2 regions of the Caballeronia sp. ATUFL_F2_KS9A genome follow, and region 2 is predicted to be linked to the other one. Evidence: riboswitches for the same ligand, from Rfam matches in the RefSeq annotation. Region 2 holds a riboswitch; the other holds the start of a gene.
The links. A riboswitch is a leader RNA that binds a small molecule or an ion and turns the genes downstream of it on or off. The one in region 2 is predicted to bind manganese.
Positions count from the first base shown of each region.

Region 1: it holds a riboswitch for manganese, as region 2 does, so the genes downstream of both, mntP (manganese efflux pump MntP) here and NCS67_RS00205 (sodium:calcium antiporter) in region 2, are expected to answer to the same signal.

Region 1 covers NZ_JALQEK010000036.1:143,010-157,604, reverse strand. Annotated here, with positions in the region: gene alr (alanine racemase) at 1-594, opposite strand, end outside; gene NCS67_RS24990 (DUF6632 domain-containing protein) at 769-1,200, shown strand; gene mntP (manganese efflux pump MntP) at 1,166-1,735, opposite strand; yybP-ykoY riboswitch at 1,744-1,910, opposite strand; gene NCS67_RS24980 (outer membrane protein assembly factor BamB family protein) at 2,011-3,711, opposite strand; gene NCS67_RS31950 (hypothetical protein) at 3,841-3,963, shown strand; gene NCS67_RS24975 (glucose/quinate/shikimate family membrane-bound PQQ-dependent dehydrogenase) at 4,005-6,506, opposite strand; gene NCS67_RS24970 (hypothetical protein) at 6,665-6,988, opposite strand; gene NCS67_RS24965 (hypothetical protein) at 7,041-7,289, opposite strand; gene NCS67_RS24960 (hypothetical protein) at 7,411-7,782, shown strand; gene NCS67_RS24955 (amino acid aminotransferase) at 7,787-8,986, opposite strand; gene NCS67_RS24950 (amino acid permease) at 9,036-10,412, opposite strand; gene NCS67_RS24945 (hypothetical protein) at 10,755-11,015, shown strand; gene NCS67_RS24940 (hypothetical protein) at 11,102-11,254, shown strand; gene aroQ (type II 3-dehydroquinate dehydratase) at 11,305-11,742, opposite strand; gene NCS67_RS24930 (Gfo/Idh/MocA family protein) at 11,779-12,837, opposite strand; gene NCS67_RS24925 (MFS transporter) at 12,923-14,341, opposite strand.
Region 2 covers NZ_JALQEK010000001.1:39,665-54,259, forward strand. Annotated here, with positions in the region: gene aceK (bifunctional isocitrate dehydrogenase kinase/phosphatase) at 1-552, opposite strand, end outside; gene NCS67_RS00190 (MerR family transcriptional regulator) at 587-1,009, opposite strand; gene NCS67_RS00195 (MBL fold metallo-hydrolase) at 1,115-2,188, shown strand; gene NCS67_RS00200 (ABC transporter substrate-binding protein) at 2,195-3,790, opposite strand; yybP-ykoY riboswitch at 3,954-4,129, shown strand; gene NCS67_RS00205 (sodium:calcium antiporter) at 4,218-5,228, shown strand; gene NCS67_RS00210 (class I SAM-dependent methyltransferase) at 5,373-6,224, opposite strand; gene NCS67_RS00215 (ATP-grasp domain-containing protein) at 6,221-7,342, opposite strand; gene vioA (dTDP-4-amino-4,6-dideoxy-D-glucose aminotransferase VioA) at 7,376-8,524, opposite strand; gene NCS67_RS00225 (tetratricopeptide repeat protein) at 8,527-10,881, opposite strand; gene NCS67_RS00230 (flagellar protein FliT) at 11,051-11,350, opposite strand; gene fliD (flagellar filament capping protein FliD) at 11,369-12,931, opposite strand; gene NCS67_RS00240 (flagellin) at 13,134-14,294, opposite strand; gene NCS67_RS00245 (aldo/keto reductase) at 14,538-14,595, shown strand, end outside.

The DNA of each region.
Region 1 (14,595 bases), on a different contig from region 2:
CGGATGCCACAGCACCGCCGCCGAGTTCGACAGCGAGCGCGTGCCGGGAAGATCGCGCGTGGCCGCTTCGAATTCGTCTATCTGCCAGTCGATCGCGCCTTCGTCGGCGTTCGCGAAGTGACTCATCAGGCCGATCGAGCCGATCGCCGCGATATCCGACGCCCTTTTCCAAGCCTCGACGAATTCGCCCGGCCGATAGCCGAGCCGGTTCATGCCCGAGTTCATCTTCAACTGTATGTCGATGCGCTCGTTCGGCCGCGCCGCCTTCAGCAACGCAAGCTGCTCGTCGCAATGCACCGTGACCGTGAGCCGGTGACGATCCGCCGTTTCGACATCCGCGGGCTCGAAAACGCCTTCGAGCAAAAGAATCGGCTTTTTCCAGCCGAGCTCGCGCACGCGCACGGCTTCATCGAGATCGAGCAGCGCGATGCCGTCGGCTTCAGCGAGCGCCGGATAAATGCGCTCGATGCCGTGACCATAAGCATTCGCCTTGATGACGGACCACACGCGCGACGACGGCGCCGTGCGTTTGACAAGTTGAAGATTCTGTCGGATGGCGTCGAGATGGATGCGCGCGGAAATCGGACGTGGCATGACGTGCTGGATTTGTGGTTAAAGGCAGTGGAATGATGAATCGTATCGACCTAATGGCAGTCGTTGTTATTTTATTTGCGCCAATTTTTGGTGGAAACGCCTGCCGCCATCGATGGCTTTCGCGGTGCGCTTCGCGGTATCTTGTCGCTCATGTCGCGCCGCCAAGGAGCCGCCATGAACGACGCCCGTCGCCTCGCCTGCCTGCGCATCGTGCTCGCCGTCGTCGGGCTGATCGCGCTCTTCGCCTTCTATCCGCTCATGCTGCTCTGGCCTTCTGGATGGGCGTGGGATGCCGGCCACGAAGGCCATTCGGAATACGCGATGATGATCGTCGGCATCTACGCGACGCTCGGCGTTTTCCTGCTGATCGCATCGCGCGAGCCGATGAGGCATCTGAGCCTCATCTGGTTCACGGTGTGGTCGAGCGTCGTGCACGGCGCGATCATGGCCGTGCAGTCGTTCGGCGGCGCGGGGCGCCACCTCGGTCATCTGGCGGGCGACGTGCCCGCGCTTTTCATCGTCGCCGCCGTGCTCGCGATTCTCACGCCGCGCGGCGGCAAGGCGCGCATCCTCAGCCGAGATGGCCGAGATGCTCGGCCAGAATGACGCTGCCGACGCCGATCAGAATCAGCCCGCCGACGATTTCCGCCCGCTTGCCGATCGTCGCGCCGACGAGCCGGCCGACCATCACGCCGATCGTCACCATCAGCATCGTCGCGAAACCGATGGTCGCGGCCGTCGAGAAGATATCGACATCGATGAACGCGAGGCCCGCGCCGACCGCCATCGCGTCGATGCTGGTCGCGAAACCGGTGAGCGCCAACACCCAGAACGAATGCGAATTGGGCTTTTCGGCTTCGTGGCTCACGCTGCTGAAACCTTCGCGGATCATGCGCGCGCCGAGCAGGAAGAGCAGGCCGAACGCGATCCAGTGATCCCACGCGGTGACATACTGCGCGGCCGCCCTGCCGAGCGCCCAGCCGACGAGCGGCGTCAGGGCTTCGATCACGCCAAAGATCACGCCGGTCTTCAACGCTTCCGCGATGCGCGGCTTGTGCAGGGTCGCGCCCTTGCCGACGGCTGCGGCGAACGCGTCGGTGGACATGGCGAAGGCTAGAAAAATTGTGGAGGCGAGATTCATCGAGTAGCGCTCTGGTCGGGCAAGATGGAACGACAGAACGCGCGCCCGACCGGTCGCGAATTCTGTCGATGGTCTTGCCAACCTTTGATGGCTGCTCATGCCACGGCCTGAACGACCGAGCGTGTTGACATGAGCGCTTTCCCTGTGCAGGAAAGCCGGCTACTCCCCAGCGAAGAACCGAGAGCTTAACATGACTTCGCGACCGTTCCACGGCGTTTCGGCTAGTTGCGGCGCGCTCGCGGCGTCACGCCCGGCGCCGCGTTCGCGCGCCGATCCTATTTCGACAACAGCCCGAACACGGCGACGCCGTTCTTCGTGCCGACATACACCTTGCCGTTCGCGATCATCGGCGTGATGAACTTGTTGCCCGCACCGAACTGGTCGCGCGTGCCGGCGTCGTTGCTGCTGTAGAGCTGGCGCGCGAGATTGGCCGCGTCGTAGGCGCGCAGCGCGCCTGTCGCGCCGTTCTCCGCCGCCCACAGAATGCCGTTCGCCGTGCCGTTCGCGGAAATGCTCGGCGTCGCGCCGGGGAAGCCGAACGCATTCGACGTCTGACTCGTCGACGTCGCCGAAAGCAACGCGTTGCTGACCGCGAACGCCCGAATGCTGTCGCCGACCGCGCCGAAATAGACCGTGTTGTTGAAATACGCGGGCGCGCCGAACATCGCCCCACGAATCTGGCCGACGAGTTCCTGATAGATGTGGTCCGCGTTCGAATCGAACTTGCCCATCGAGAAGCGGTTCACGACGTAGATCGTCGAGTTCTTGCCCGCGCCGATCGCCAGATGCCGGACCGTGCCGCCCGCATCGGTGAAGTCCGGCAGCACCATCGCGCCGCCGGAACCGAGATCTTCGTCCTCGTTCGACTCCTGCACCGTGTTCGACGGCTCGAAATAGTCCTGCACCCTGAGCGGCGACGTTTCCAGCCGCAAAAAACCGTTGCCGAAGTTGCCGTTGATCGGCATCTCCTGCGCGTTTTGGGTCGGATCGAAGGTGCCGTTGGCGTCGAGGAAAAAGATCGCCTGGCCGTCCGATGCAAGGCCCGCGCCGCTCATCCAGATCGAGCCCATCTGGCCGTTCGGCGTGAGGTTCAGCACGCTCGCCTGTTGCAGGGTCGCGGCGTCGTAGCCCATGACCCAGCCGGTGTACGGCATGAAGTCGCAATGCGAAGTCCACGCCGTGTAGACGACGCCGTTCAGCAGCAGCAACGCCGCGCGCTCGGCGTACTGGCCGGGATCGAACGTCAGCGTGCCGTTCTGGCTGCCCGCGCCGTTGCCCGGATACGTCGCCCGGATTTCGGTGGGGCCGTTGAAGAGCTCGGCGCCCGTCGCGACATCGAGCGCGTGAATGCGCTGGTGATACGCGCCCGACGCATCCTTCGACATGCCGACGACATACATCGCGCCATTCGGGCCGCGCGTCCGGTCGATGACCGGCGTCGCCGTGACACCGATGGTCGGCGTGATCTGATGACAGTTGTGGTCGTCGCTCGGCGACTCGCCGCTGCCGAGCGTCGAGACTTTCCACAGCACCGCGCCGCTGTCGGCGTCGAAAGCGTAGACGCTGGCGTTTTCCGTCGCGACGTAGAGCACGTTGCGCGTGCCGCCCGCGATCGGTACGCCCGCCAGAAAGAGCGGCTGCGCGTCGACGGCGCCATCGACGGAAAAGAGCGCGAGCTTGCCGAAAGTACGCTGATTGACGTTCGCCGGCGTGAGGACGGTTTCCGCGAGTTGCTGTCCGGTGCGCGCGATGTCGTTGTGCCAGGTGACGACATCTTTCGACACCGCAGCCAGAGGCGCCGATGCCCCCGCCGGGCTCGATGCCCCCGACGGGCTCGATGCCGCCGCCGGCGCGCCGCCGCTCGCCGCAGACGAAGTGGCGCTATCGCCGGAACCGCCACTGCACGCGACGACGATCGCCGCGATGAGCACAACGGCGCCGATCGCCGCGATACGAGCCGGAAAGTGCGTCTTCATCTGGATGCTCCTTCAGAGCGTTTCGCCTTTGCGTACGGTCAATTCCCCGAAAGATATTTGTTGCAATGCGTCATAATGTGCTAACCTAGGGTTATTACCTAGTTAGTTACCCCTAGTACGGAGTTCATCATGGGAATCATCGCTGCCACGCCGATCGCCCTCGTTTCCTTCATCGTCGCCGCCGTCCGCAATGCGCTGAGCGCGCGCGCCAAGGTCAGCGCGCTCATGGCCGAGGCTTATCGCCGGACGTAACGTGCAGGCGCGGGAGAAAATTCCCGCGCTTTTTTTCGCATTCACTGCAACGTATAGGCAATTACATAATCGCCCGCCTTCGTGCCGAGCGAGCCATGACCGCCCGCCGTCACGAGCACATATTGCTTGCCGCTTGCATCGGCGTAGCTCATCGGCGTGGCCTGACCGCCCGCCGGCAGACGCGCCTCCCACAGCTTCTTGCCGTCGCGCACGTCGTAGGCGCGCACGTATTGATCGAGCGTGCCCGTCAGGAACGCGACGCCGCCCGCCGTCACGATCGTCCCGCCGAGGCTCGGCACGCCGAGCGGCATCGGAATCGGCAGCGGCGCGCTGTCGACGATGGTGCCGTTCTTGTGCATCCACGCAATCTTCTGCGTGCGCAGATCGACGCCCGCGATGTAGCCCCACGGCGGCGCCTGGCACGGAATCCCGAGCGGTGAAAGAAACGCGCTGATCTCAAAGCCGAACGGCGTACCGCGCGCGAGCTTGATGCCGCTCGTTTCGCTGCCTTTCTTCTCGCCGTTGTCCTCGGGAATCTTGTTACGCGGAATCAGCTTCGACGTGAACGCCATGTAGTCCGGATTCGCGATCAGAATCTGCCGCACCGGATCGACGGAAATCCCGCCCCAGTCGAATACGCCGAAGTTACCCGGAAACACGAGCGATCCCTGCTCCGACGGCGGCGTGTACGGCCCGTCGTAGCGCAGGCTCCTGAACTTGATGCGGCACCAAAGCTGATCGAACGGCGTCGTGCCCCACATGTCCGCCTCCGTCACGCGCGGCGGGTTGAAGTTGAGCGCGGAAACGGCCTGCGTCGGCGCGGTGTGATCGCCTTTCGCCGCGCCGCCCGGCACGGCGACTTCGCTGATCGGCACGATCGGCTGGCCGGTTTCGCGATTCAGCACGTAGATGCTGCCCTGCTTCGTCGATGCGATCAGCGCCGGCTGCGTGCCCTGCGCCGTCTGCAGATCGACGAGCGTCGGCTGCCCGCCCACATCCATATCCCACAGATCGTGATGCGTGAACTGATAGTTCCAGCGCAGCTTGCCCGTCGCGGCATCGAGCGCGACGACGCCCGCGCCGAACTTCTCGGCCTGTGGCGTGCGCTCGCCGCCCCACTGATCGGGCGTCTGGTTGCCCATCGGCAGAAAAATCATGCCGCGCTTTTCGTCGACGCTGAACATCGACCACATGTTCGGCGAATTGCGCACATAAGTGCCGCCCGCCGCGATCGGTTCGGTGGCGTCCGGATTGCCTGGATCCCAGTTCCAGACGAGATGGCCGTCATTGACGTCGAACGCGCGGATCACGCCCGACGGCTCGTTGTTCGATTCGTTGTCGGTCACATGACCGCCGACGATCACGAGATTGCGGAACACCGCCGGCGGCGAGGTCGAGTAATAGCCGCCCGGCGTGAACGGCCCGATATTCGCGCGCAAATCGATTGCACCGTTCTTTCCGAAGCTCGCGCACGGCTTGCCGGTGTCCGCGTCGAGCGCGATCAGGCGGGCGTCGGCGGTCGGAAGGAACAGGCGATGCGGACATTCGGCCTGCGCCGTGGTTTGCGCGGGCGTCTGCACGGGCGCGGACGCTTCCGTGGGCGCGGATGCGTCGGCAGGCGCGGAGGCCGCATCGGCTTCGGCGGGCGCGCTGGCTTCGGGCGCGGCGGCAGCGGGCATCGGATGCATCGACGCATCGTAATAAGCGACGCCCCGGCAAGTCATGTGCTCCCAATGCTTGAACCCGATCGGACTCTGAATCCGCGGATCGAAACGCCACTTTTCCTTGCCGCTCGCGGCATCGAGCGCGATCGCCTTGCTATGCGGCGTGCACAGGAAAATCGTGTCGCCGACCTTGAGCGGCGTGTTCTCGTCGGTGGTTTCGGTCGGATCGTCGGGGCCGGGCATGTCGCCGGTGCGATACGTCCACGCCACCTTTAGCCGATGCGCGTTATCCGGCGTGATCCGGGCGAGCGGCGCGTAACGCTGCGCGAGCGGCGAGCCGCCATAGTCGACCCAGTCGCCCGCCGCGCGGCCGGTCGCGGCGTTGGCATCGGGCTGATTGGCGTCGGCGGCGACGTTCACGTCGATGCGCCCCGGCCGGTCGTGCGGATGATTGAACCAGGTGCCGACGCCGAGCAGCAGCGTGAGGATGATCGCGGCGGCGAGGGGCGTGCGCGCGGCGCGCGATGTCGAAGGCGGCCCGAACAACGCGCCGCGATGCACGAACGGAATCAGCAGCCAGATCGCGAGCAGCAGCCAGATCCACAGGCGCGGCATCAGTTGCCAGAAATCGAAACGCACTTCGACGACGGCCCAGATCGTCGAGGCGAACAGGAACAGCGCGAAAAGCAGCAATGCGGAGCGCCGCCGGATCAACAACAAGAGCCCGGTCAGCACGATGGCCGCACCCGCGATCACGTAGTACCACGATCCTTTGAGCGCAACGAGATACGCTCCGCCCGCCGCCAGCAACACGCCGATGACGATAAACACGATGGCCGTAAAGAACGTGAGCGGACTGAGTCTGCCGTTGCCAGCCATGCTGAATCCTCCGTGACGATGAAAGGCGGAACACGGCCGTCGCGCGGTCGTGGTTCGGACGCTGTCGCGTGGAGGAACGGAGCAATCGCTGTGCCGTTCGGCGGGGAACGGGCGCGTGCGAGGCGTGCTTACGGATGACTTGCCGAATGAAGCTTAGATCACAGCGCCCGCGGCCAGAGCCCGCCGTGCGCGCTCGCGGGCATGACGCCTGCGACGAACGCCGCCTTCAGATCGGCGCGTTCGGAGAAACGCGGCGCATCGAACCACGCGAGGAAATCGTCGCGCCAGACGCCCCAGGCGTTTTCGTCGAAATCGAAGTCTTCGTCGAGGCGGCCGTTGTCGCGCAAATAGGCGCCGACCACTTGCGTGCCGTTCCAGTACGCGACGGCGACATCGCTGAGATCGGCCGTCACGCCGCGCGGCAGATCACGCAGCATCATCGCGACGTGCGCCTTGAACGATTTGAATTCGGTCGGTCTCATCGCCTGCTCCGCTTCAAAAAAATGCGTGAAAAAACTGCGTGCGCGTGCCCGTTCATTTGAACACGCCCTTGTTCAAGTCTTTTTCGAACGCGGCGGTCCATTGCGTGCCGTGTCCGATGCGATATTCGCGTTCCTTCAACGTGGAACGTCGCGTGATGGTGACGACGCCCTGCAACGGATAAACATCGTCCACGACATCGGACGCGCCGCCTTCGTGCACCAGAAAATCGCTCTCGTCGAGCCGATGGCGCGCGAGAATCGCGAGGAAATCCGCTCTTTCGTCCGGCGCGATCACAGTCATGTCGCCCTCCATGATCGAATGCTGCTTCCATTCAAAGTAGCACACGCGCGGAGGAACGTCGGCGCGTATCTTGCGAGGAGCGCGGGACGGCGCACGCGCTTTTTCCGGGAGTCGATAGCCGATGAATCGCAAAACGATGTTTCTATGCGCAGCGGCGCTGGCCGTCTGCACGCACGCACGCGCCGACGACGCCGTCTGCGGCACGCTCGAAAGCGCCACGAACGGGCAGGACGGCATGATCGCGCTGCGCGAAGGGGAAAGCGTGAATTTCTGGCGGGGCGGCGCCGTGCGGCACGGCGCGCTGCATGTGTACAAGGACGGCGAGGTGTATCGCGTGTACTGGCAGCCCGAAGGAAGCGGCGATGTCTACGTGCTCGCGAACGAAGGCACGAGTGCCGTGCGGCTCATTCTGACGCCGCCGCGCGGCACGAAAGTCGAGACGGGACCGGGCAGCCTTCCGCCGCAGAAAGTGCTGTCCTGTCCCGCGATGTAGCGATTTACTTCGCCGCCAGCACCTTGCCGATGGCATCGGCGACGATCTGCACGTTGCTGTCGTTCAGGCCCGCGACGCACATGCGGCCCGAGCGCAGGATGTACACGCCGAATTCCTCCTTGAGCCGGTCGGCCTGATCCGCGACCAGACCCGTGTACGTGAACATGCCGCGCTGCTTGATATACCGCGTGAGCATCTCGCCGCGAACGTGATCCTTCAATCCGTCGTGGATCGCCTGACGCATGCGCGCGATGCGCTGGCACATCGACGCGAGTTCCTTTTCCCACGACTGTTTCAGTTCGGGCGTGTTCAGCACATGCGTGACGATCTTCGCGCCGTGCGTCGGCGGATTGCTGTAGTTCGCGCGTACCGCGCTCGTCAGCTGGCCGAGCACGCGATCGGCTTCGGCGGCATCGTCGCAAATGACGTGCAGGCCGCCGCAGCGCTCGCCGTACAGCGAGAAATTCTTCGAGAACGAATTGGCGATGAACGCCGGCACGCCACGGCGCGCGAGTTCGCGCACGGCGAACGCGTCGTCGTCGAGACCGGAACCGAAGCCCTGATACGCCATATCGACGAACGGCAGCAGATCGCGCTTTTGCAGCACGTCGATGATCTTCACCCATTGCGCCTGATCGAGATCGACGCCCGTCGGGTTATGACAGCACGCGTGCAGCAGCACGACGCTCTTCGCGGGCAGCTTGTCGATGGCGTCGAGCATCGCATCGAAGCGCAGTCCGCCGGTGGCTTCGTCGTAATACGGATACGTGTTCACTTCGAAACCCGCGCGCTCGAAGATGAAACGATGGTTCTCCCACGTCGGATCGCTCACCCACACTTGCGACTTCGGAAAGTAGCGCTTGATGAAATCCGCGCCGACCTTCAGCGCGCCCGATCCGCCGAGCGTCTGCACGCTCGCGATGCGGCCATCGGCGCGCGCCGGGCTGTCGTTGCCGAACACGAGCGCCTGCACGGCGTCGCGATAATGCGCGAAACCGGCCATCGGCAAATACGGTTTCGGGCCGAGGTCTTTCAGGATCGACAGTTCCGCCTCGCGCACGGCCTGCATCACGGGCAGACGGCCTTCGTCGTCAAAGTAAATGCCGATGCTCAGGTTGACCTTATTGGTGCGCGGATCTTTCTGGAAGTTTTCGTTCAGCGACAGGATCGGGTCGCCGGGGTAAGCATCGATATGTTCGAACATGGTGACTTATAGGACGAGAGAGGACGAGAGATCAGCAAGCGCGGCCGCGTCAGTCTCCGCGCGCGGCCCGAGTTTTGAGATAGTAGCCGATTCCGAGAACGGCCAGCCAGACCGGGATCAGGTACACGGACAGGCGCAGATCCGGAATCTCGTACATCACCCAGACGATGCCCGCGAGAAACGCGAGCACGACGTAGTTCGTGAACGGATGCAGAAAGCTCGGAAACGAGGTCGCTTCGGCGTTCGCGCGCTTCTGCCGGCGGAACATGAGATGGATGATGCTGATCATCGCCCAGTTGATGACGAGCGCCGACACCGCGAGTCCCATCAAGAGGCCGAACGCGCGCCCCGGAATCACATAGTTGATGACAACGCACGCCGCCGTCACCAGCGCCGACACCGCCAGCGCCGCGAGCGGAATGCCGCGTCCGCTCACGTTGAGCAGCGCGCGCGGCGCGTTGCCTTGCTGCGCGAGGCCGTACAGCATGCGGCTGTTCGCATAGACGCCGCTGTTGTACACGGAGAGCGCGGCCGTCAGCACGATCACGTTGAGCACGTTCGCGACGACCGTGCTGTTCATCTCGCGGAAAATCAGCACGAACGGACTGCCGCCGGTCGCGACCTTGTCCCACGGATAAAGCGAAAGCAGCACGCCGAGCGCGCCGACATAAAAAATCAGGATGCGATAGATGACCTGATTGGTCGCGCGCGGAATGCTGCGCGACGGGTCTTCCGCTTCCGCCGCCGTAATGCCGACGAGCTCCAGCCCGCCGAACGAGAACATGATGACGGCCATCGACATGACGAGCCCGTGCACGCCGTTCGGAAAGAAGCCGCCGAGCCGCCAAAGATTCGCGACGCTCGCTTCCGGCCCCGCCTTGCCCGACGCGAGCAGCCATCCGCCGAACAGGATCATGCCGATGATCGCCGCCACTTTGACGATCGCGAACCAGAACTCCGTCTCGCCGTAGGACTTCACGCTCGTCAGATTGATCGCGTTGACGATCACGAAGCACGCGAGCGCCGATATCCACATCGGCAATCCCGGCCACCAGTACTGCATGTAGATGCCCACGGCCGACAGCTCCGCCATGCTCACCAGAATGTAAATGGCCCAGTAGTTCCAGCCGGAGATGAAACCGGCGGCGTGGCCCCAGTATTTATCGGCGAAATGGCTGAAGGAACCGGCAACCGGCTCTTCGACGATCATCTCGCCGAGCTGACGCATGATGAAGAACGCCATCAGCCCGGCGATCGCGTAGCCGAGCAGCACGGATGGCCCGGCGAGCTTGATCGTCTGCGCGACGCCCAGAAAAAGCCCGGTGCCGATCGCGCCGCCGAGCGCGATCAACTGGATGTGGCGACTCTTGAGTCCGCGTTTGAGTGTGTGCGGCGAGGGTGTTTCGTTCGTCGTGGGTGAAGCCATGTCGATGTCTGTTGCACTGCAAAAATTACTGCGTTCATAAATCGAACGATCGCGCGTATCGTTTGATCCGACCTTTTAGTCTGCTTTTTGGTAAGAAACTGTTGTTTTTTCGTGCGGATGACCCCACAAGCCGCTGCAAAAAAGGCCGATTATCAGCGGACGGATCTGCGATTTTACCGCCCGGCGGCCGCAAAGCCTTGATGGGCGGGCGTATAGCAGCCGTGCTCCGAATCGCGGAAACGGACATCAAACGAATTGAGGCCGGAATCAGGGCTTGTTCGGAGGATTACTCGAGGCGTCGCGGCGTGAGAATCGCATCATCCACTCACGACGGGGGTCGCCATGTATCAGACGATGGAAGGAAACGCCAGGCCGCATCGAACGGCGCAGCGTTTCGGCGAAGGATCGCAGGACAGCGCGGCGACACAAGCGGAATTGCTGAGCGCGCTGCAGTCGGTGTCGGACAACATCATGCGTCTCGCCGGGAAGCTGCACGGCGATCCGAACGCCACCGACGACGATGCAGAGACCATTACCGAGCAGCATGCGTTCGCGCAAGAGCTGATCGGACGTTTGCTGGCGCTGCCCGCGTCGCAAACGTAACGGACCAACAGGGCCAACAGAAGGCGGGCAGCGGTGACGGCAAAGCCGCCCGCGCTCGGAGCATCGGGGAGAAGGATATGAGCTACTTGACGATCATCGCGGTGGTCTGGGCTGTTTGCGCGGTGGGTGCGGTGTTGTTCATCCGCGGCGCGGCGCAACGCAATCACGAACCGCTGCGCAAGCAGAGCGAACGCGAGCCGGTCGCGCCCGCGTCGAAGGATTTCAGTCGCCCGGCCTGACCCGATGACACGGCGAAGCGCCCACACGCTTCGCCGTGAAGGCATCGGCCTTATTTGATCGCGGCGACTGCTGCGCGCAAGCCCAGCAAGTAGCTATCGACGCCGAAACCGGAAATTTGCCCTCGCGCAATTTCCGCGAACACCGATTTGTGGCGGAACTCCTCCCGCGCGTGCACGTGCGACATGTGCACTTCGATGATCGGCGCCTTCAGGATCGCGAGCGCATCGCGGATCGCGTAGCTGTAGTGCGTCCACGCACCCGCGTTGATGACGATCGCATCGACGTTTTCTTCGAACGCGCGATGAATGCGCGAGCACATCTCACCTTCGATATTCGTCTGGTAGCACTCCACCTCGACGCCGAGTTCCTTGCCGAGCGCGGCCATCTGCTCGTCGATTTGCGCGAGCGTCGCCGTGCCGTACTGCTTCGGGTCGCGCTTGCCGAACATGTTGAGGTTGACGCCGTGCAGCGTCAGGATCGTTGCCATGTGATTTCCTTGAACTGGAAGGGGAATTGAAAAGATTCAGGCGGTCTCGACGATCCTGCCGCTCGTGGCGGCAAGAACGATGGCCTCGGTGATCCGCAGATTCTGCAGTCCGTCGCGCGCGCTGACAATAGGTTCGGCTTCCCCGCGCGCCACGCGCCCGAAATGTTCCATCTGATGCGCGAGCGGATCGTCGCGCTGCATCGCCACGACGTCTTCGTCGAACGGCTTCCACCATGATCGATCTTCGGCCTTCGCGTAGGACTTGAGACGCATCGTCGGCACGGAAAGCGAGCCGAACGTGCCCGCGATCACGTAGCAGTCTTCGTCGGGATACGTGGAATACGCCTTGTTCTCCTGCGACGTCTGCTCCCAGCTTCGCGGGCACGCGGCGGTGTCGGACAGCATGAACGTGCCGAGCGCGCCGCTCGCGAAACGCAGATTGATCGCGACCGTATCTTCGACGGGAAAGCCGCGCGTCGCGTGCGATGCGAACGCCTGCACCGCGACGATATCGCCGCACAGCATCCGCAAGTTGTGCACCTCGTGGATCATGTTGAGCAGGATCGGCCCGCCGCCCGGCTCGCGTCGCCACGGCGCGCTGGCGTAATACTCGTCGGGCTTGAAGAACACCGCGCTGCCCATCACCGCGACGAGCTTGCCGAGCCGCCCTTCGTCGATGACCTGCTTCGCGCGCGCCATGATCGGGCTGTGCGCGCGATGATGGCCGATCAGCACTTTCGCGCCGGAATGCTCCACTTCATCGACGAGCATCCGCGCTTCCTCGACCGTCGGCGCAATCGGCTTCTCCAGCAGGATCGGCACGCCCGCCGCGATGCACACGCGCGCATGTTCGACGTGCAATTGATTCGGCGTCGCGAGCACGATGCCGTCCGGGCGATCCTTCGCGAGCAGTTCGTCGAGCGTTTTGTAGAGCGGCACGCCCGCCTTCTGCGCGATGTCGACGGCGGCGGGCGCCGGATCGACGATGGCCGAGAGCGTGCACGTCGTGCTCGCCTGCGCGACGCCCATGTGCGCCTGACCGATATAGCCCGCGCCCGCCACCGCGATACGCGTCTTGCCTGAGTCTGTATTCACTTCGATTTCACCGTGTTGAAAAAGCGCGAGTTCAGCCCGGCGGCGCTGTCGCGCGCCGCCTGAGCAAGGAAAGAGGACATGAGCTTCAGGAAGTGCGCGCGTTCGCGACCGATTCCGCGCGCAGGCGGTCGTACTCGGACTTCTCGACCGGCCGCGCGTCCGGCTCGCCGAGCTGGTTGAGCGGAATCCGGTACGTCTCCCGCGCGCTCCACGCGGCGATCGCCGAGATGATCGTGACGGCGAGCGTGATCGAACCGATCATGACCGGAATGTTCGTCGATCCGGGCGGCGCGACGCTCGCGAACAGCGCGGGCAACAGCGCCGTGATGGTCGTGCCGATGTTCTGCGAGATCGCCATCGCGGAGACGCGCGTGCGCGTCGGGAAGAGTTCGGGATAGAAGCTCGGGAAGATCGCGTTGTAGCCCTGATAGACGATGCCCCACATCAAGAGCGACGCGACGATCGCCATGCCGACGTTGTGAATGCTGATCGCGTAGAGATACAGATACGACAGCAGCCCCGAGGCGATCGCCCCGACGATGATCGGCGGCCTGCGCCCGATCTTGTCGGAGAGATTGCCGACGATCGGAATCACGATGACGGCGAGAATATTGCCGACGACCGGAATCCACAGATACACGCTCTTGTGAAAGCCGATGCCGTACGCCGCCTGCACCGCATACGCCGCGCCGAAGATCGTCGCGACCACGGGAATCACGTTCATCAGCGCCATGCAGACGACGCGGATCATGTCGGCCAGGTTGTACTTGAAGGCGTCGACGATTGGCGAGCGCGGCACCGCGCCCTTCTCGCCTTCCTTCTCGAACGCGGGCGTCTCGTGCACTTCGCGCCGGATGATGTAGCCGGCAACCAGCACGAACGCCGAAAGCAGGAACGGAATGCGCCAGCCCCATGAATTGAACGCGTCCTCGGGCATGTAGTACGCGAGCGGCAGGAACACGGCGGCGGCGAGAATCTGTCCGGCCTGCACGCCTTGCAGCGTGAAGCTCGCGAAGAAACCGCGGCGTCCGAATGGCGCGTGTTCGAGAATCATCGAGCTCGCGCCGGAGATTTCGCCCGCGACCGCGAAGCCCTGGACGAGCCGCAGGATCACGAGCAGCGTCGGCGCGAGCATGCCGACGCTGTGATACGTCGGCAAAAGTCCGACGGCCATCGTCGAGAAGCCCATCAGGAACATGCACAGCACGAGCACGGTCTTGCGGCCGTGCGTATCGCCCCAATGACCGAGCACGAATGCGCCGATCGGACGCGCCACGTAACCGACGCCGTAGGTCGCGAGCGACGCGACGATCGCCACTTTCGGATTGCCCGAAGGAAAGAAGAGTTGCGGAAAGATCAGCGCGGCGGCTTGCGCGTAGATGAAGAAGTCGTAGTACTCGAGCGCGGAGCCGATCCAGCCGCTCGCGGTCGCCTTCTTCGTCTGCTTGTGGTGCTCGGCGTGCGACCCGCCTTTGGCACCGGGTGAGAGAGAGTTCGTGTCCATGACGTCTCCTTTTATGAATCGCCCGACGGTTTCTGTGGCCATCTTTCCGCGAAACTGCTTCTTTCATCCTCACCGACGACGCCTTCGCGGCATGGCGCGCAGGACATCAAACATGATCGTCTCTGAAACGAAAGCTTTCGATGAGGCAAAACCCGGCGTCAGGCCAGGTTGAAAGACTTGAGCCCTAAATTACTATGTCCGCGCGAAAACATAATCCGGCTCGAAGGAAAGTCAGAATGCGCTCTCAGCGAATA
Region 2 (14,595 bases):
CACGTCGCGCGGCAAATCCTCGAACGGCGGTTCCAACTGAAAGTTCGTGACGATGCGTTCGAGCGTCGCGGCGAGGCCGTCCTTTTCCGGGTAATACGCGCGATACGTCGGCTTTGCGGCGGGCTCGTCGTTCTCGATGTATTCCGTCGAAATGGCCGGCCGCACAAAGATGAAGTCATTGTTGAAGTACGAGCGATGCAGGATCTTGCAGCACACGGAATTGAAGAACGTTTCCGCGCATTCCGGCTGACGATGCGTCGTCAGCAAGCCGATGTAATGCAGCTTGATCTGCTGCCACACGTCGTCCTCGATATTCTCCGCGTCGTATTCGTCTTCGAGCGCCGTCACGCATTCCGTGACGCGATCGTCATACGACGCGATGCGATCGCGCGCCAGTTGTTGCAACGCGAGCCAGTCGCCGCGCTCGAATAGCTCCTTCGCCTTGATCGCGGCTTCGCGGAACACGCGGTAATGATGCTCGAAGCCTTCGAGTATCGTCTTGGCGACATCGAAGCCGATTTGCGACGAGAGCAGCTTGGGGAAATGATTCATATCGACCCTGCGCTTCCTGTGCGGGCGTCACGCGTTATGCCGCTTTGGGTTTGCGTGCACGCTTTTCCGCGCCCGCCGCGAGCAGCGCGCGGCCCTGTTCCTCATACGCGGAAAGTTCGGCGAGCGTCGTGTTCAGGTCTTCGAGCTGACGCTGCAGCACTTCGCGATGCGCCGCGATCGTATCGACGAAAGCCTGTAGCTGCGTCGCGGTGCCGGTAGGCGAGTCATACAGATCGAGCAGCGTGCGGATTTCCGACAGCGTGAAACCGAGCCGCTTGCCGCGCAGCGTGAGCTTGAGGCGCGTGCGATCGCGCGCCGAATACACACGCCGCAGGCCGTTCGAGCCTTCGCGCTTCGGCGCGAGCAGCCCCTGATCTTCGTAAAAGCGAATGGCGCGCGGCGTAATGTCGAACTCGCGCGCCAGTTCGGTGATCGTGTAATGCGTCGGTTGGGTCATTGCCGGCCGGCAGCGCAAATGCGCGCGCAACGTTAGAATGGACGTTTACGTTATCGTCAACTTGGCCAAATTGCAACGCGGCGCAAACCCGGAGACAGGCACCGAATGAACGCACTCGAACACCAGCTCGACTATGTTTTCGCGGACCGGCTGCCCGAATCGGGCGGCGTCATGGAAGTGGCGCCGGGCGTGTTCTGGCTGCGCATGCCGCTGCCGTTCGCGCTCGATCACATCAATCTGTGGCTGCTCGCCGATGAAATCGACGGTGTGAAAGGCTGGACCGTCGTCGATTGCGGCATTTCGAGCGATACGATCCGCGCGAACTGGGAGCGCGTGTTCGATTCCGTGCTCGATGGAAAGCCGGTGCTGCGTGTGATCGTCACGCATTGTCATCCGGATCATCTGGGACTTGCCGACTGGATCTGCACGGGCGGCGACAAGAATCGATGGAACGTGCGCCTGTGGATGTCGCTCGGCGAATACGCGATGGGCCGCGTGATGGCCGCCGGCGACGGCTCGAACGCGGGCGGCGAGCGAGCGGCGGCGCATTTCGCGGCGCACGGCCTGTCCGACGAAGCGTCGCTCGATGCGCTGCGCAAGCGCGATAGCTATTACCCGACGCTCGTGCCGTCGATTCCGGCGGAATATCGGCGTATCCGCGATGGCGATGTCATGCGTATCGGCACGCGCAATTGGGAAGTGGTGTCGGGCTACGGCCATTCGCCGGAGCACAGCGCGCTTTTCTGCGCCGCCGACAAGTTGCTCATTTCCGGCGACATGGTGTTGCCGCGCATTTCGACAAACGTGTCGGTGTTCGCGGTCGAGCCGGAAGGCAATCCGCTTGCGCTGTATCTGGAATCGCTCGGCCGCTACGAAACCATGCCCGCCGATACGCTCGCGTTGCCCTCACACGGCAAGCCGTTTCGCGGCGTGCAAACGCGCATCGGGCAATTGCGCGAGCATCATCGCGCGCGGCTGGCGGAAGTGCGCGACGCGTGCGCTCAAAAGCCATGCAGCGCCGCAGACATCGTCCCTATCATGTTCAAGCGCAAGCTCGATATTCATCAGATGACGTTCGCGCTCGGCGAAGCGCTCGCGCATCTGAACCTGCTTTGGCTCGATGGCACGCTGAAACGTCAGACCGGCGCTGACGGCGTGATCCGGTTCACGCCGGCCTGACTTCGCTTACTGCACGGAAACAGCGCCGAAATTCACGCGCCCGAACGGACTCACGTTATAGCCGCTGACGTTCGCGCGCGTGAGCGCCGCCGCCGTCGGATAGACGAGCGGAATCCACAGCGCCTGATCGTGGATGATCTTCTGCGCATCGACATACGACTTCGTGCGTTTGGCGACATCGGCGGTCGACTTGCCATCGGCGATGAGCTTGTCCAGTTGCGGATCGCAATAGCGCGCGAAGTTGATGCCCGACTTCACCGCGTTGCAACTGAAAAGCGGCGACATGTAGTTGTCCGGGTCGCCGTTGTCGCCGGCCCAGCCCATGAACAGCATGTCGTGCTGACCCTGCTTCGCCTGCTTGATGAGTTCGCCCCATTCGATCACTTTCACCTGCGCCTTCACGCCGATTTTCGCGAGATCGGCTTGCAGCAATTCCGCGCCCGCCTTCGGATTCGGATTGAGCACGCTGCCGTTCGGGCGTACCCAGATCGTCGTGTCGAAGCCGTTCGGAAAGCCGGCATCGGCGAGCAGCTTCTTCGCATCGGCGGATGAATATTTGTACGCCTCGATGCTCTTGTCGTAACTCCACGTATTCGGCGGATACGGGTTCACCGCTTGCGTCGCCGTGTTGTCGAACACGGTCTTCATGTAGGTCGTGCGATCGAAGGCCATGTTGATCGCCTGACGCACCTTCGGATTGTCGAGCGGCTTCTTCTGCGTGTTGAGCGCGACGAACGCCGTCATGAACGCGGGCGCTTCGCTCACCTTCAGCGACTTGTCCTTCTTCGCGTCGATGACGTCCTGCGGCTTCGGCGACAGCGCGATCTGGCATTCGCCCGCCTTGATCTTCTGCGCGCGCACGGCGGCGTCGGGCGTGATCGCGTAGATCAGCCGGTCGATCTTCGGTTTCGCGCCCCAGTACGACGGATTCACGTCGTAGCGGATGACCGAATCTTTCGTGTAGCTCTTCAGCACGAACGGGCCGGTGCCGATCGGCTTGCTGTTCAGATCGACCTGCTGGTTCGCCTTCAGCAACTTGTCCGCATATTCGGCCGAATAGATCGATGCGAAGCCCATCGTGAGGATCGGCACGAAGGTCGCGTTCGGCTCGTTGAGCTCGAACTTCACGGTATGGTCATCGACTTTCGATACGGCCTTGATGAGCTTCACGAGGCCCATCGACTGCGCGTGCGGAAAGCCGCTCGCGCCCGCGATCTTGTGCCACGGATTGTCGTCCGAGAGCATGCGCGAGAACGTGAACACGACGTCGTCGGCACTGAGCGGACGCGTCGGCTTGAAGTAATCGGTCGTCTGAAACTGAACGTTCGGACGCAGATGGAATGTGTACGTGAGCCCGTCGCTCGTCACGTCCCACTTTTCCGCGAGCGAGGGCACGACCTTCTTCGCGGCTTCGTCGTAGGAGACGAGCGTATTGAAGATGACATCCGCCGATGCGTTGGTCGTTACGAGCGAATTGAATTGCACGACATCGAAGCCGTCCGGGCTCGATTCGGTGCAGACGGTGAGCGGCTTGGACATCGCGAGCATCGGCGCGGCGAGCATGGCCATCGCGGCGGCCGCGGCGAAGAGTTTCAGACGCATGAGATCTCCCGTGATCTTCATTTTTGTTCGTGGATGAGCTTGAGCACGCGCAGCAAGCGACGCGCCCGGCGCGGCCAGATTAGCGGATGCATCCTTCGACGACAACGATCCGATCGGCATACGCTTATTCCGCGGGTTGCCGAAACGGGGCGCATCGGGCTAAACTTGCGCCTTCTTTGGGGAGTAGCCTTCCTTCGCGAGCGAAGGAGAACGCGTCAACATCCTCGGCCCTGCTGCCGTGGCGCGTTCGACCGGAACGGTTTGGCGAGACCATCGATGCGCTATGTCGTTCCTGGCCGGACGGCGCGTGGCGCATCGTGGTTCGCTCGACGTCCGGCCGTGGAATCATCGTGTCCCCACAACTACAACATCCCCGTTTCCCGCGCACGCTCGCGCACCCGTCGCATGTTTCGATGTGAGGTGCCGCATGACGATGCTCTTTCTCGAACTCGCGCTGATGCTCGCGATCATCCTGGTCGCGGCGGAGCTATTCACGAATGCGCTCGAACATCTCGGCGAACGGCTCGGCATTTCCGAAGGCGTGACCGGATCGCTGTTCGCGGCGGTCGGCACGGCATTGCCCGAGACGACGGTGCCGATCATCGCGCTGCTCGGCGGCACGACGAGCCGTGCGGTCAACGAAGAGATCGGCGTCGGCGCGATTCTCGGCGCGCCGCTTATGCTCGCGACGCTTTCGACGTGTCTGATGACGTTCGCGATCCTCAAGTCGCGCGGCATGAGCGGGCGCATCGTGCCGGAGCGCAGCGGCTTCGTGCGCGATCTGAACTTCTTTCTGGTCGCGTTTCTCATCGCGTGCGCCGCGATGTTCGTGCCGCATCACGCGTGGCAAGTGCGCGCGTTGTTCGCGGTCGGGCTCGTCGCGCTCTATATCGTTTATGTGATTTCGACGTTCAAGGCTTCGGCGAAGCTCGTCGAGGGCGGACACGGAACGGAAGCGCCCGAGGCCTTGTTCGCTTCGCGTCTCGGTTTGAAAACGTCGCTCGGCACGATCATGCTGCAGTTTTTCTTCGGCATCGTGCTGCTCGTCGGCGGCGCGAAGGGCTTCATTCACGGCGTCGAGGGCGTGTCGCATGCGCTGGGAATTTCGGCGCTGCTGCTGTCGCTCATCATCATTCCGATCGCGACGGAACTGCCCGAGAAAGTGAACAGCATTCTGTGGGCGCGCCGAGGAAAGGACACGCTCGCGTTCGGCAATATCACCGGCGCGATGGTGTTTCAAGGGACGTTGCTGCCGGCCATCGGCATCATGCTGACGCCGTGGGAGCCGCGTATCGAAGTGCTGACGGGCGTGCTCATCACGCTCGCGGCGGCGGCGTGGCTGCGCTTCAATGCGAAGGAGAACGGCGTCGTGCTGTGGGCGCTGCTCGGCAACGGCGTGCTGTACGCGGCCTATCTCGCGTTGACGCTCGGGCGCTGACAAAGCTGCGGCACAAAGAAGAATGCCCGCGCGAGGCGGGCATCGAAGAGCGAAGCAGCGCGCCGAGAAAACCGGCACGTCGTTCTTGTTGTTCTTATAGGGGTTATCGGCACGTGCGCCGATAACTTTAGTGCCGTCCGTCAATTAATCGACGATGTAAATCGCGCGCCGATAAAACTCGCCGATGTGCTGTTCCAGCGCATACGGCGCGAGCGCGTCGGCGAAGAGGCGCAGTTCGGCTTGTCCGTGCTGGCCGTTCAGCGCTTCGATGACGTCCTTGCCGAGATCGGCATAGGCGATCGGCGCGTCGGTCGTCTTCTTCGCGTACGCGAGATCGCGAATGCGCCAGCCGGCGTCCGTCAGCAGCTTCGACACATACGCGAGACGCTCCGCATCGGTCGCGCCCGGCTGCAGCGGATGCGTCTTGTCGCCCCACAGATTGCAGCCGAGCTGGAACACGAGCGAGCGCGACGCCTGACGCAGCTTCTTCAGATAAGCGACCGCATACGCCGGAAAGTCGTGCGCGCCGGTCACATATTCGCGGTCGAAATCCGCGCCCGCGTGATGCAGCACATTCAGATGCAAAAGCACGTCGATGTCCGACAGCTTGTCGAGGCCATCGAAGGGCAGCGCTTCGTGATGCACGTCGACATTGCCGATCGAGAAGGCGTCGCCGAGTTCGCGCAGGAACCTCGCGTGTTCGGCGTTCGCTTCGATCGCCGTCACGCGCGCATCGGGATGCGCATGCGCGATCGTGTACGTGAAGAAGCCCGTATTCGCGCCGAAGTCGGCCCAGCGCTCGCCGGCTTGCGGCGCGCGATGCGCGAGAATCCAGTCGAGGCGGTTGCGGTCGCCGCGCCATTGGCTCTGAATGGTCTCCTGATAACCGAGCGTACTCGCGACGAAGTCGGGGATCGTCTGATACCCCGAGTGCTTGGAGACTTCTCCGTAGAGTTGAGCGAGCCGCTCCTTGACTGCGGTGGCGCCAGAGGTCATTTCCATAGTTCCTTGTAAAAGATTCGCCAGCTGTCGCTTGCGAGATAGACGTCGCCGGCCAGGGCGCGCAACGCAGCGCCCGCGAGACGCGCTTCGCTGCCATAGCGATGCACGGTCGTCCGGCGCCGGCGCCATGTGTTCACGATGCCGCCCGTCCACAGATACGTGGCGTGGCGTGCGCGCGAAAGGCGCCGGCCTTGATAAGCGGTTGCATCTTCCGTCGCCCAGTCGCCCACGAAAGCTTCGACGATGCCGCAGTCGTGGTTCAGGCACAGGTCGAGCGGTCCCCACGGACGGGGATTCATTTCGATGAAGTACGCGCCGTCGTCCCCGACGATGCATTCGATCATCGCGAAGCCGAAATAGCCGCATTGCGAAAGCGCCTGCCGCAGCTTCACGCCGATATCGCTCGCATGAAAATCGGCGGTGCGCGCGAGCACGATCGACTTGCCGCCGGGCTGCTGCGCGAGGTTTTCCTGCGACGAGCAGAAGACTTCGCCCGTGCGCGCGAAATAGGCGAGCAGATAAAAGCTGCGTCCCGTCACGAAGTGCTGAAAGAAATAGTGCGACGGATCTTCGCTCGCCTTGAAAGCGGCGAGGTCCGCGTCGCTTTTCACGAGCACCGGATAAAGCACGCGCTTGCCGTCGACGTTGCATTTCGGCTTGGCGACGAAAGGCACCACGGCATCGTCGATGCCCGCGTATTCGGGCGGCGGCGCGATGCCTTCGCGCGCGAAGAACTCGGTGGCGCTCGCCTTGTTCGTGAGCTTCGCGTACAGCGACGGATCGACGAGCGGCACATGCACGCCGTCGATGGATTCCAGCGCTTCCTTGTGATTCAGCAGGAAGGTGTTGAAGAATTCGGAGATCGGCACGAGCGTCACGCGGCGCGCGCCGAACTTCGCCTTCGCCTGCGCGATATAACCGGCGAGCAGCGGGACCGAGAGCGTGTCGTTTTCGCGCACGGCGACCACGAGATCGCGATACGCGCTCGACAGAACCGGATCGGCGGCCGAACGCGCGATCACCGCCGCCTGTTGCCCGAGCTTGCCGATCGCGCGCAGCAGCGCGACGACGGCGCGATCGTTGGTGCCGCTGAAGAGAAGAAACACGTGCATGGGTCGATCCTGCGTGCGCCGGGCTGCCGCGCCTTAGACGTTGGCCGCGCGGATCACGTCCACGACGCGCTCGACGTCGCGGTCCGCGAGCGCCGGATAGATCGGCAGGCACAGCACCTTGCGCGATGCTTCCTGCGCGTTCGGCAGTCGGCTCGGCTGCGCGGAGGGCAGGCCGCGATACATCGGGAAATCCGAAATCAGCGGATAGAAATAGCGGCGGCCGAAAATCTCGTGATCGCGCAGACGCTGATACAGCTCGTCGCGCGTCAGCTTGTAGTCGCTTTGCACGAGCACCGGGAAATACGAGTGGTTCGTCGCGCCGCCCGCGAGACCGGGCAGTGGCACGATGCCGTCGACGTCGGCGAGCAGGGTGCGATACAGCGCGTCGATCTCCTGACGGCGCGCGAGCGCGCGATCGATGTGCTGAAGCTGCAACAGGCCGAATGCCGCATTGATTTCGCTCATCTTGCCGTTGATGCCGGCCGCGACCACGGTCGTCTCGTTGACGAAGCCGAAGTTCTTCAGATGGTCGATGCGCTGCTTCACCTTCGCGTCCGGGCAGACGATCGCGCCGCCCTCGAACGTGTTGAAGACTTTCGTCGCGTGGAAGCTCAGCACCGACAGGTCGCCGTGCGTGAGGATGCTGCCCGCCTCGTTGCGCACGCCGAACGCGTGCGCGGCGTCGTAGATCACCTTCAAGTTGTAGTTGTCGGCGATCGCCTGGATCGCTTCGACGTCGCACGGCTGGCCGTAGCAGTGCACCGGCATGATCGCGGTGGTCTGCGGCGTGATGGCGGCTTCGATCTGACGCGGATCCAGATTCAGCGTGACCGGGTCCACGTCGACGAACACCGGCTTGATGCCGTTCCACAGCAGCGAATGCGCGGTCGCGACGAACGAATACGGCGTGGTGATCACTTCGCCCGTGATGCGCAGCGCCTGCAGCGCGGTGACGAGACCCATCGTGCCGTTCGAGAACAGCGCGAGGTGCTGCACGCCGAGGTATTCGCACAGCGCCTGTTCGAGCTGCTGATGAAACGGCCCGCCGTTGGTCAGCGTCTTGTTTTCCCAGATCTTCTCGAGATACGGAACGAATTCGTCGAGCGGCGGCAGATGCGGCTGCGTGACGAAGATACGCTCGTCGATGGCGGGCTGCTCGCGAAAGAGAGGAATGGCGCTCATGATCAACCTTGCGTGGTGGCTGCTGAATTCGCTGCGGCGGGCGCGGCGGCGAGGAGTTCGGTATCGAAAGATTCGGCGGGCAGGCCGGCGCACCAGCGCTGCCACATGTGACGAAGCGCGTGGCTCATGCTCGCGGCGATCACGTCCGGACGGAAGCGCGCCGATTCCGAGCAGCGCTCGCGCATGCCGGTGCGCAGGGCCGCGAGCGCATTCAGATCGCTTGCGTACGCGACGCCCTTCGCGACGAATTCATCCGCGTCGCGTGCGATGAACGATTCGAGTCCGACCTGGCTCATCAACGTGCCGCCCGCGCGGCCGGGCATCGTGTCGCCGAGCAGCGTCAGCGTCGGCACGCCCATCCAGAGCGCGTGCAGCGTCGTCGTGCCGCCCGCATACGGGAAGGTGTCGAGACACAGATCGACCTGATGATGCTGCTGCAGATACACCGACACGTTCGAGCGCTTGAGCAGCGAAAGCCGGTCCGCGGCGATGCCTTCTTCGGCGAACCACTTGCCCAGTTCGGCGACGGCGCTGTCGTCGGGCATCGCGCCCATCAGCATCTTCGAATCCGGCACGGCGTGCAGCACGCGCGCCCACAGCGCGATCACCTCGCGGCGCAGCTTCGACACGCGGTTGAAGCTGCCGAACGTGACGTAGCCCTTGTGGAGCGCGGGCAGCAGATTGACCGGCGGCGAATTCGCATCGGGCAGGAACGGCGCCGCCGCCGGCAGGTACGCGATCTTTTCGACGAACTGGTCGTCGATCGGCGAGAAATGCGGCGTGCGGTTCGCGAAGTAATAGTCGATGGCGCTGACGCCGGTCGTCTGCGGATAGCCGATCCACGACGCCTGGACCGGCGCGGGCTTGCGTGCGAAGGCGCGCAGGCGGTTGCGGCCGGTATGGCCCGACAGGTCGATCAGGATATCGATGCCGTCGGCGCGCACTTTCTCGACGAACGCATCGTCCGACAAGCCCGAGACGACGTTCCAGCGTGGCGCGTGGCCGCGCAGGCGCTGCGTCGTCGAATCCTCGCGCGCATGGGTGCTGTAGACGTGAATCTCGATGCCCGGATCCTTCGCGAGCAATGCGAGCACGGGTTCCAGAAACGATGCGACGGCGTGGCGGAACAAGTCGCCGGACACGAGACCGACGCGCAGCGTCTTGTGCGGATCCTTCGCGTTCTCGTGCGCGCGCCACAGGCGGCGCGCCGGATCGCCGTGACGGCGGTCGAATTCGCGATGTTCGTCGAAGAGCGCGACGGGCGTCAGATCGGTACGGTGCGTGAGGCAGAACAGCAGATTGCTGTGCGAAATGAAGTCGATCGGGTTGCACTCGAGCGCCTTGCGGAAGGTGCCTTCGGCGCGCGCGATCTGACCGTCGTCCATCAGCACGACGCCGAGCGCGCCGTGCATGTCGCCGTTTTTCGGCGCGAGCTCGATCGCCCGTTCGCAGGCTTCGATGGCTTCGGCGTGACGGCGCATCGCCGACAGCGACACGCCGAGCACGCGATGCGCTTCCGCGTGATTCGGGTCGCGCGCGATCACCAGACGGCACTGCCGCTCGGCGCCGACGTTGTCGCCATGAACCTGCAGCGCGCTCGCGAACAGCATGCGCGAATGCTGGTCCGCGGGCTCCAGCTCGACCGTGCGGCCGAGCGGCTCGATGGCTTCGACGAAGCGGCCGTGCGAGTACAGCGCCAGGCCGAGCGAACGCTGCGCGCCGACGTGATGCGGATAACGTTCGACGAGCACGCGCGCCAGCTTGATCGCTTCCTCATGGCGGCCCTTGTTGTAAAGCGACGCGAACTGGTTCAGGTCCTGCGGCGTGGGATTGCCGCGCTTGCCGGCGGTCGATTGCGACGCGTCGTCCGCGCTGCCATCGACGGTCTTCGGCGCGAGGCGCGCGAGCTGCGAGGCCTCGGCGAGCACGGCCGCCGCGTAGCCATTCGGGTGCGACAGGCGCTCGATCAGGCCGTCCATCGCCGGACCGCGCGCGCCGCGCTGCTGCGCCATTTCAACCGCGAACCAGGCAGCCTGCGTCTGATTGGTGCGCGCGAGCGCGTCGATGTACGAGACCCAGTACTGGCCGTTGTCCGGACGCAGGCCGAGCACGGATTCGAACAGCGGCACCGCGTCGTCCGGACGTTGCGTCTGGATAAAGAGAACCGCGAGGTTGTACAGCACGTCCGCGTGATCCGGCTTGTGATCGAGAATCGCGCGATAGAGCGCTTCGGCGTCGGCATGATTGCCGGCGTGATGATTCTCCAGCGCCGACTGCATGACGGTCGCGATGTCCTGCTCGAACTGTTGCTCCGGCGTCAGCGTCGTGGCGTCCGGAACCTGTAGGGAAATGCTCATGATCTTCGGCGTGCTCCTTGCGATTGAACTGATTATCCAAGCGAGGCCGCCAAACCGAAGCGCGGAGATGAGCGGGAAAGCCGCCGCAATTCGGGGGATCGCCAGCGGGCGAAAAAATGCCCGCGTGAAGCGGGCATCGGGGGAAAACTGAAGCGAAAGCGCGGTGTTTCTAGAACCGCGCGCCTTGCTGGTAGCGGTTGACGGCGTTCACGCGCTTCATCGCCGCGTGATATTCGGCGGCGAGACCGGTGCGGGTCGCGCTCGCGTCCGCGAGCACGGCAGCGTCGATACCCTGGATTTCGCGGATTTTCGCGAGCGCCTGCGGGCTCTGCTCGCGCGTCAGCGCCTGCAAAAGCGGCGTGCGCGCGGCATCGAGCTCCGCTGCGCGCGGCCAGTCCGCGAGCGTGGCCGCCGTTTCCATGTCTTTCGTCAGTGCGAACAGTTGTTCGACGAGAGCGTCCTGGTTCATCGTGCCGGTTCTCCGCTTTTAGGACTTGTTGGTCGCCATCGCGCCCGCGCTGTTCGTGCCGCCGAAGAGCGCCGTCAGATATTGCGTGTTCTGGTTCATGCTCGCCATCAGCGTATTGAGCGCCGTGAACTGCGCGTTGTAGTCCGACGTGAGCTGCGCGGCGTAGTTGGTCAGCGTCGTCTGCTGCGTCGAGATGTTGGCGAGATCCTTGTTGATCGAATCCGTCTCGGACGTGAGCAGGCCGCCCGTGCTCAGATAGCTCGAAATCTTGTCGGTCAGCTGCGCCCCGACGCCGTTGATCGCGTTGAAAAGCTGCGACACGCCGGTTGCGTTGTTCGTCAGCGCGTCGGTGAGCTTGTCGCTGTCGATGGTCAGCGTGCCGGCCGGCTGCTCCGCGGTCGCATCGAGTGACGAAACCTGGCTGATGCCGAGCGACGCCAGCGAGATCGAGCCGCTGCCCTTGCCGACCGCGCTGCCGATGATCGCGGAAAGCTGATTCTTGATCGTGTTGACCGCCGAGTTGCCGAGCAGCACGCCGCCCTGCGAGCCCGCGGACGCGCTGCTGTTGAACGACGTATAAGAGTTGATCGTCGAGACGACCGTGTTGTAGAGGCTGACGAAGTTCGAAATCGCGCTCGAAATCGACGACGTGTCCTGCGAGATCGTGACCGTCTGCGTGCTCGCCGGGGTCGTCACCGCCGCCGCCGTCAGGTTCAGCGTCACGCCCTTGATCGCGCTCGTGACCGTGTTGCTCGAACTCGTGCCCGCGACGCCGCCGACCTTGTACATCGCGTCCTGCGCGGTCGCGCTTTGCGACCAGCCGTTGGTGACGGAATCGTCGGAAATCGTGGACGCCGCGCCGTTTGCGCCGGCCGTCGACGAGACCCCGAGCTTGTTCAGGTCGCTGCCGCTGGCCGCGCCGGTGATCGTGGTCGAGATGACGTTCGACGCGCCCGTCGTCGTGGAGTTGAGCACCAGATGCTGGCCGTCCGTGCCGGTCACGATCGTCGCGCTCACGCCCGGATTGCCGGACGCGTTGTTGATCGCGGCGGCGATGCCCGAAAGCGTGTTGTTGCTGCTCGTGATGTTGATCGACATCGACTTGGAGCCGACGCTGATCTGCATCGTGCCGGTGCCGAGCTTTTCGTCCGTCGCGAAGCCGGTCGACGTCAGCGATTGCGCCTTCGCTATCTGCGAGACCGTCACGTCGTAGCTGCCCGCCACGGCGCCGGCGGCGCCCGATGCGGTGATGCCGGTGCCCGTCACGTTGGTCGTGAAGGTCGACATCAGCGAGCCGTCGGTCAGGCTCGTCATCGTGGTTTGCAGCGTCGAGAGCGCCGACGACAGCGTGCCGATCGCCGAGAGCTTCGTGTTGTCGTTCGATTGCGCGGCGGCGAGCGATGCGCTCTGGCCGGCCGTTTTCGCGTTGACCATCGCGGTGACGAGCGCGTTGACGTCCATCGACGAGTTGCCCGTCGCGCCGCTGATGATGGATTGCGCTGCTTCGGCAAGCGCCGCGTTCGCGGACGCCTGGGTCTGCGCGGCGGTCGCCGCCGTGGTGGCCGTACTGATCGTGGACATCGGGTAACTCCGTGTATCGCGCTGTCGCCTGATTGCGCGTGATCGCAGTCAACTGCTCGTTGCGGGAAACAAACTCTTGCGTGTGCACTCGTGGGCGCGGGTGCACACGCAAGAGATCGAAACGTGGTTTCGTCGCCGGGACGGCCCGACGCCGGATCTTCGGGATGAAGATCCGGCGTCGGGTGCTACCTTGGCGTACCGCTTAGCCGAGGAGCTTCAGAACTTGCTGCGGCAGGGAGTTCGCTTGCGCGAGCACCGAGATACCAGCCTGTTGCAGCACTTGAGCCTTGCTGAGGTTCGCCGTTTCCTGCGCGAAGTTCGCGTCGGTGATCTGCGACTGAGCCGACGACAGGTCGGTCGATTCAGCTTGCTGCGACGAAGCGATTGCGCTCAGACGGTTCTGGGCTGCACCCAGCGTTGCCTGCACGTTGTTCAGCGTCTGCAGTGCGTTGTCGATCGAGACCAGCGCGACGTTGGCGCCCGTCGTGGTGCTGATGTCGAGGTTCGCGACCGTGTCCGGCTTGTTGATCTTGTTGATCGACGCGTTGAGGGTGGTGATCGCGGAGCTCACGGATGCGCCCATCGAACCGGCAATGCTCGTGCTGAACGTCAGCGTGTTTTCGTGCGGTGCTGCAGCCGTGCCCGTGCCTGCGGTGCCCGAGCCGAAGATGGCCGTGACGGCCGTCGAGCTCAGCGCGACGTTGTTCTGGTCGGTGAACGAGAAGCCGCCCTTGCCGTCCGACAGCACGTTGATCGAGGTGATCGTCGCGCCGGAAGAGGCGTAGGCGCCGCTCGACGACAGCGACAGGTTCGAGAACGTGCCGAGCGTGTTGCCCTTCTGCACCATGCCGCCGCCGAGCGAGTTCGCGCCCATGTCTTGGCTCAGGTCCAGATTGATCGTCTGACCGACGTTCGCGCCGACCTGGAAGCTCAGGCTGCCAGCCGAACCGTCAAGAATGTTGCGGCCGTTGTACGTCGTTTGCGAAGCGATACGGTTCACTTCGGCGATCTGCTGCGAAACTTCCTTCTGCAGCGAAGCCTGGTCGCTCGACGAGAGCGAGCCGCTCGCGGCTTGCACGGCCAGCGTACGGATACGCTGCAGGCTGGAGGTCATCGACGAAAGCGCGCTCGAAGCCGTCTGGGCAATCGACACACCGTCGTTCGCATTCGAAACGCCCTGGTTCAGGCCGTTGATCTGCGTTTGCATCCGGTTCGAGATCGCGAGACCTGCTGCGTCGTCAGCAGCGCTGTTGATGCGCTTGCCCGACGAGAGGCGGGTGATCGCCGAAGACAGCGCGCTTTGCGTGCCGTTGAGGTTCTGCTGTGCAACCAGCGAGTTGATGTTGCTGTTGATACCGATCATTTTGTTCTCTCCTGGGAGACTGTATCTGGCTTTGGCTAAAGCACCGAGTAAGTTGCCTGGCGGTCCTGCGCTCGGTGATAGCCGGCCGCCTACTTGTGGTTATCGGGCCCCTCGAAAAAAACTTAAGGCCCGCGCAAACGATTTGTGTAACGAATTCTGTTGCGAGGCCGCGAAGCCTTGCCCGGCAAGGCGCCGATTTCGCGCGTATGCTTTTTGGTCCCTCACGACGCATTCGGAGCGCACATGCAGACACGCAATATCGGCACATCGGAACTGAAAGTTGCGCCGCTCGTCTTCGGCG